Persicimonas caeni: one gene and its partner. The protein of the gene in region 2 interacts with the protein of the main gene of each other region in a pairwise test. Links are inferred from orthologs where the notes say so. Each region holds a gene or a part of one and is shown on either strand. Other genes may lie near its edges.

Region 1 (3,177 bases), 2.9 Mb from region 2 along the record:
ACCATGTCGGCCTTGTTGAGGAACACGACGATCGCCGGCACGCCGACCTGACGGGCGAGCAGGATGTGCTCGCGGGTCTGGGGCATGGGGCCGTCGGCAGCCGAGACCACCAGGATCGCGCCGTCCATCTGGGCGGCACCGGTGATCATGTTCTTGACGTAGTCGGCGTGGCCCGGGCAGTCGACGTGAGCGTAGTGGCGGTTGTCGGTCTCGTACTCGACGTGCGCCGTCGAGATGGTGATACCACGCTCGCGCTCTTCGGGAGCCTTATCGATGTTTTCGAAGTCGACGTTGGTCGCCAGACCTTTGTCGCTGAGCACGCGGGTAATCGCCGCGGTCAGGGTGGTCTTACCGTGGTCAACGTGACCGATGGTCCCGATGTTCAGGTGCGGTTTTGTTCTTTCGAATTTCTCTTTAGCCATGATTCGACTCCTTAAACGGTGTCACTACGACATGAATCGGTGAAACCTGACCGACCGGTCGCGTGCGTAGTTTTGGCTGCGTGCTGATTAAGCCGCTGGCAAAAAAGCCGCTGGTAAAAAAATGAGCGACTCAGGGAGTCGCCTCGGCCTCATCCCGCCCGAAGGCGGGATGAGGTGGGAGCATGCATCTTAAGAGCCCTTGACCGGACTTGAACCGGTGACCCCATCCTTACCATGGATGTGCTCTACCAACTGAGCTACAAGGGCACACATACTGCGGCGAGTCGCAACCTTCACGATACGTCTCGTTCGCGTCGCCTTCTTTAGCCTGTTCCTGACGAGCAATCAAGTCGTATTTGAACCGGCGGCAGAAGATGCCTGTGGCCCGCCCTCGGGCGGAACCACAAGCGGGAGACGGGATTCGAACCCGCGACCCTCAGCTTGGAAGGCTGATGCTCTGCCAACTGAGCTACTCCCGCACAGGCTGCTATTGCAACCTGTTGCTGAAATCATCCCCGAAGGGAGATTTCGTAGTGGTGGGGGAAGGATTCGAACCTTCGAAGGCTAAGCCGCCAGATTTACAGTCTGGTCCCTTTGACCGCTCGGGAACCCCACCTCAAACCAAATTGTCAATCGCCTTCGGTCATGCGACCTGGCGGCGAAAGCTGGCGATGGGATTCGAACCCATGACCTGCTGCTTACAAGGCAGCTGCTCTGCCAGTTGAGCTACGCCAGCGGAAGCTCATTTGCTCGCCCACTCGGGCGTGACTGCGACGCCCGGCGCCGCCAGCGGACGGAGAGTAATATAGTCTGTTTCGGGGCCTGTCAAGCAGAATATAAACTTTATTTGGGAAGTCTTTGAAAAACGTCCCGCGACCGCTTGTTCAGCCCTCCTGCGATCCACCGGTGGCCCACTGTCGACGCACCTCGTAGAGCATGATGGAGGCAGCGGAAGCCACGTTGAGGCTCTCGACACCTGCCGCCATCGGGATACGCACTTTGAAATCACATTTCTCGCCGACCAGACGCCGGATTCCCTGGTGTTCGCTGCCCATGACCAACGCGGTCTTCATCTCGAAGTCCATGTCCCACAGATCGGTGGTGTGTTCGCCGAGCATAGCGCCGGCCGTCCACCATCCATGCTCTTTGAGCTCGTCGAGGGTGCGGGCGATATTTGTGATACGCGCCACGGGTACGCGCAGGGCCTGTCCGGCCGAAGCACGCACCACCGCCGCGGTGACACCTGCGGCCCGATCTTTGGGAATGATCACCCCGTCGACGCCCATGGCAGCCGAACTGCGCAGGATCGCGCCGAGATTGTGCGGATCTTGAATCTGGTCGAGCACCAGCACGCATGCGCGGCTCGCGTCGGCGGTCGCGTCGAGGAGATCACCCAACGCAACGTATTCGAACGGGCGCGTCTGAATCACTATTCCTTGGTGATTGCCCCCCTCTGCCATGCGATCGAGCTCGTCGTAGGACGCCTGTTGGAGGCGAAGACCGAGGGTTTTGACCATTTCGCGCACGTCTTCGAGTTTTGAAGCGTACGGATCGGCCGCGTAGATCTCGTAGATCTGGTCGGGGGCCGTGCGGAGAAGCTCTTCTGAGGGGTGTACGCCGTAGATGTGCATGGTTTTTCGATTTGGCTTTTATGGTTGTTGGGGGCCCCGAGTTGGCTTGGAGTGCGTTACAGGCCACGCGTCAAAGCGAGCTGCCAATCTCTTCGACTGCCCCTGCCGGATCGTCGGCCTGATAGATAGGCCGACCGATCACCAAGTAGTCGCTTCCGGTGTCGAGCGCGTCTTTGGGCGTCATCACCCTGCTCTGGTCGTCGTCTTTGGCCATCTTCTTCTCGGGGCGAATGCCCGGGGTGACCAGCAGGGGATCGTCGCCGAAGCGATCGCGCATCTGGGCGGCCTCGTGAGCCGAGCAGACTAGGCCGTCGGCGCCGGCGTCGAGCGCCAGCTCGCCGAGGCTGTAGGCCCATTCGTCGAGGGCGAGCTCGACGCCGATCTGCGACATGTCGTCGGGCGACAGGCTGGTGAGCGCGGTCACCGCGACGATCTTGGGAGGGTTGTCGGTGCGCTGAGCGGCCGCCTCGACGGCCCGGGCGATCATGTCGGCGCCGCCGGAGGCGTGAACCGTCATCATGAACACCGATTCGAAGCTCAGCGCGCTTTCGACCGCACCGGCGACCGTGTTGGGGATGTCGTGAAACTTCAGGTCCAAGAAGACGTCGACATCACGCTGCGCCAAGACATCGAGCAAGGCCGGACCGTAGCGTGTGAACATGCGGCTTCCCACCTTGAACAGCGAGAGCTTGCCGTCGAGGGCGTCCACCAGCTCGAGCGCCTCGTCCATCGTGGCGACGTCGAGGGCGCTGATGACATGCTCGCGAAGCTTAGTTTGTTGTGCGTCGTTCATAGGGTGGCCTTGCTCGAAAGAAGCGTCTCAACCTTTCTGTACGAGCCCTTTGACGTACTCCACGGCCTCGTCGACCGAGATATCCTGAATGTCGGACTCGCTGCGAAGCTTGATCTCGACGTTGCCGTCCTTGAGACCGCGTGAGCCGATGGCGATGCGCACGGGGATGCCGACCAGGTCGGCGTCCTTGAACTTCTGGCCGACGCCGGCGTCGCGGTCGTCGAGGGTCACCTCGATGCCCGCGGCCCGAAGCTCCTCGTAGAGCTTTTCGCCGGTCTCGACGACCTCGTCGTTGCGCATCTGCAGCGGCAGCACGGTCACCTGGTAGGGC
Region 2 (3,166 bases):
GTTTGCACGCTGTGACTACCGAAGCGTGATCACCTGCACGTCGAACCACTTCACGCCCATGACGAAGTGAGCGCCCGTGAGGCCGAGCACGGTCGTGGCGACGAAGATGAGCAGAAAGAAGCAGGCCAGTTCGTACCAGCTTCGGCCTTTGGAGAGCACGGCGACCACCGCGAGAGTCGTGAAGAACGAGATCGCCAAGACCCAGAGCATCAGCAGCGGCTGCACCGTGGTGATGATGGTATAGGGTTCGAAACTACTGCTGTTCATGTCCGGCCTTCAGGTGTCCGTACTTGCGACCGATCGACTGCAAATTGAAGAAGTTGATCGTGAAGTGTGCCAGTATCGGGGCGAGCACGTTTCCAGTGTACAGGTACATCCAGCCAAAGCCAGCACCGAGTACGACCGCCATGGCCGTCCAGGGCCAGAACTTCTTGATGTCCGGGCCGACGTGCATCAGTCCGAAGATGAGGCTTGCTGCGATGAGACCCGCCCAGTCGGCCCAGGCGCCGCTGAAGACGGCCTCGGTAAGGATCTGCTGGAGGAATCCGCGAAAGAGCAATTCTTCGCCGACGCCGCTGGCGAGCGCAAAGATGAACGCGTCACCGGTGCTCAGAGGCCCGAGGGTGCGTCCGAACTCGCGCCCGAGTTCCCTGGCCCACTCGGCTTTACGGTCGAGCACGTTGCTCGCCAGAACGACGACGATGCCGACGGCGACGCCGAGCACGGCGTCGAAGTAGACCGATGTGTCGTTGGCGTCGTGCCACACGAGTAGGTTGATGTCGCCGAAGATGCTCGCCAGCACCCAGGCCAACACGCCCAAAAAGGCGTAGAACGCGACGACAAATCCTACCGTGATACTTTTGTTCATGGGTGCGGCTCGTTTCGGAGGTCAGTCGGCGGGCGTCTCGGAGTCTTCCTCGCCCAACAAAGCGTCAGCCTCACGTTCCAAGCTCGGCTTACGGATCTGACCGCGGAAGCGAATCGTGGCCTTCTCGACCGGATAGAGCCGCCAGTCGACATGAAAGCGTTCCTGCCGGTCCTGGCGGAAAAATTCGTAGAGCTGCAGCTTCAAGAACTCGAGGGCGAGTTCCAAGAACCGCTCCGGGCTGTCGAGCTTCTCGGCCTTTTGGTCGGCCGCCAAGATCGACGCCTCGAGATCGAGGCGAAACGACTCGTCGGCGGAGGTCACCGCGATGGTGCCGTACACGTAGTCCTCGGACTGCTCGGCGTCGAGCTCCAGGCTTTCGCCGGGTTTCAAGAACGCAGAGAAGCGGGCGGTGAGCGCCTGACGAATGAGCTGCTTTTGGCGCGGCGCGAGCAATTCGACCTCGCGCTCGCCCTGCGATGTGGTGTTCTTACTGCTGGTCATAGTCGTCGAGCTTGTAAACGCGTCATTGAACGAGATGTAATCACGGTGGACTCGGCTGTCACGCCGCAAGGAGTCTGTCAAGGGCAACGTCTGTCGAGGCGTGGGTGTTCCGAGGGGCCTCAAGAAGTGAGGCGTTCGGAGATATCGGCGGCCACGGTGTCGAAGCCCGGGGTCGCCCACAGGCGCGCGGTGCGCTGGGAGTCGACCCGCTCCATCTCGAGGATCAGTCCCTCGCGAGGCCACGCCTCGGGGATGCGGTCGAGCCACTCGACACAGGTGATGGCGAAACCCGATTCGGCGTAGTCCCAGTAGCCGATCGACTCGAGCTCGTCGTAGGTCTCGAGCCTGTACAGGTCGACGTGGACCACCGGCGGGTCGGTCTCGTACTCGTTGAGGAGTGTGTAGGTGGGGCTGGTCGCCTCGGCGTCGGGGGCCAGCGTGCGCACCAGCGACTGGACCAGCGTGGTCTTGCCGGCGCCCAGGTTGCCGATCAGCCCGACAAACGCGCCGGCGTCCAGGCTCTGGGCGAGCGCCCTGCCCAGCCGACGCGTGACTTCTTCGTCGCTCAGGTCGAGGACCAGAGCCGGACTTTCGGGCAGGCCGAACGCCTGCGGGTCAAATTGGGGAGCGTCCATGAGAATGGTCGACTAGCCGTGGTGGAAGCCGGGACGCGCGTCGGCGGGACGCGCCTCGTAGTCATCTTGGCGCACGCCGAAGAGGCGCTCGACGTCGATGAAGTAGCGCTCCTCCTCGGTGGTCACCGACACGTAGTCGGTCGTAAAGCTGATGCGGCGCACGCGGTTGACGGGCATCAACGAGTCGCCGGCCTGCAAAAGCAGCGTGACGCGTTTGCCGGTCGGGATGAGAAGATCGCCGCCTTCCTTTTCGGCGTCGAATTGCTCGACGAGAATTTCTTCGAGAACTTCTGGAGTCATTTTTTATCCTTTATAAATTTCGAGTCATTGTACGCGAAGCGGGAACGTGACGCCCTTGTTGCTCACAGCGCCATGCTCCGGGAACTTCATCGAGCGGAAGCGACGCTTGAGGCACTGGCCGACCGGGCGGTTCGAGTATTTGCCCTCGCGAATCTTCACGCCACCGGTGGTACCCGACGGACGGATGAAGAACTGCACGGTCACACCCTTGAAGGATCGGTTGCTCTTGAGCTCCTGCATGATGCAGCCGCGAAGCTGGCCGAAGTTCGACATGATGATCTGGTTGATCTCGTAGTCGCTCAGGTGCTTCGAGGAGCCGGACATGCTGCCCATGTCGACCTCGGTGACCCCGCTACCGCCCCCAGAGCCGCTTCGGCGCTTGCCTCCGCGCTTTTTGGAGCGGCGCTTGATCTTGCGCGCGATTTCTTCCTCGCTTGCTTCGGGGTTGAAGATACTTGCCATCAGGTCTTTGTCCACCGCGACGGTCTGAAAGTCTTTGGGCGGCGGCAAGAACTTGTAGTCCATCGAGGCGAAGGCCTTCTCCATCGGCAGTGGCTCGGGGTCCGGCAGATTGAGGTACCAGATCACCTGCACGACGAGGACGACGACGCCGACGGCGACGCCGATCATGAGGCCCACGGAGGCGCCCTTCTTGACCTTTCGCTCCAGCTCGGCGCGGGCCTCGGCTTCGCGGCGGCGGCGCTCTTCACGCTTGGGGATATACTCCTCGACCTCGGCGCGGAACTCGTCCATTTCGCCCAGATCGACGCGATCTTGGGTGACGCGGTCGAGGACCTGCGTGTACTCGTCGATGTCGTCGGCGTAGAGCTGGTCGAGAACTTGCTGCTTTGTGAAGGGACCG

Evidence for each region. Proteins that work in one complex are often made in the same cells at the same time.
Region 1: the proteins of tsaE (region 2) and rlmB interact in binary tests that used the Escherichia coli proteins (3 or more experiments, as listed by UniProt). The link is inferred for Persicimonas caeni from one-to-one orthologs.

The regions. Positions count from the first base shown.
Region 1 is NZ_CP041186.1:4,802,764-4,805,940, reverse strand. What follows is about bases 181-3,081. They hold rlmB (23S rRNA (guanosine(2251)-2'-O)-methyltransferase RlmB), read right to left. Parts: upstream 2,054-3,081; coding sequence 1,307-2,053; downstream 181-1,306. Other genes in these bases: FIV42_RS17660 (proline--tRNA ligase), read right to left, coding at 2,874-3,081; pyrF (orotidine-5'-phosphate decarboxylase), read right to left, coding at 2,124-2,846; tuf (elongation factor Tu), read right to left, coding at 181-422. Outside these bases: more of tuf, read right to left, coding at 1-180; more of FIV42_RS17660, read right to left, coding at 3,082-3,177. UniProt on the Escherichia coli protein: Specifically methylates the ribose of guanosine 2251 in 23S rRNA.
Region 2 is NZ_CP041186.1:7,742,072-7,745,237, forward strand. The notes cover bases 247-3,136. They hold tsaE (tRNA (adenosine(37)-N6)-threonylcarbamoyltransferase complex ATPase subunit type 1 TsaE), read right to left. Parts: upstream 2,005-3,136; coding sequence 1,489-2,004; downstream 247-1,488. Other genes in these bases: FIV42_RS28785 (hypothetical protein), read right to left, coding at 247-267; FIV42_RS28790 (CPBP family intramembrane glutamic endopeptidase), read right to left, coding at 254-868; FIV42_RS28795 (hypothetical protein), read right to left, coding at 890-1,369; FIV42_RS28805 (hypothetical protein), read right to left, coding at 2,017-2,304; FIV42_RS28810 (protein kinase domain-containing protein), read right to left, coding at 2,329-3,136. Also shown: FIV42_RS28780 (TIGR02757 family protein), read left to right, coding at 1-15; more of FIV42_RS28785, read right to left, coding at 16-246; more of FIV42_RS28810, read right to left, coding at 3,137-3,166. UniProt on the Escherichia coli protein: Required for the formation of a threonylcarbamoyl group on adenosine at position 37 (t(6)A37) in tRNAs that read codons beginning with adenine.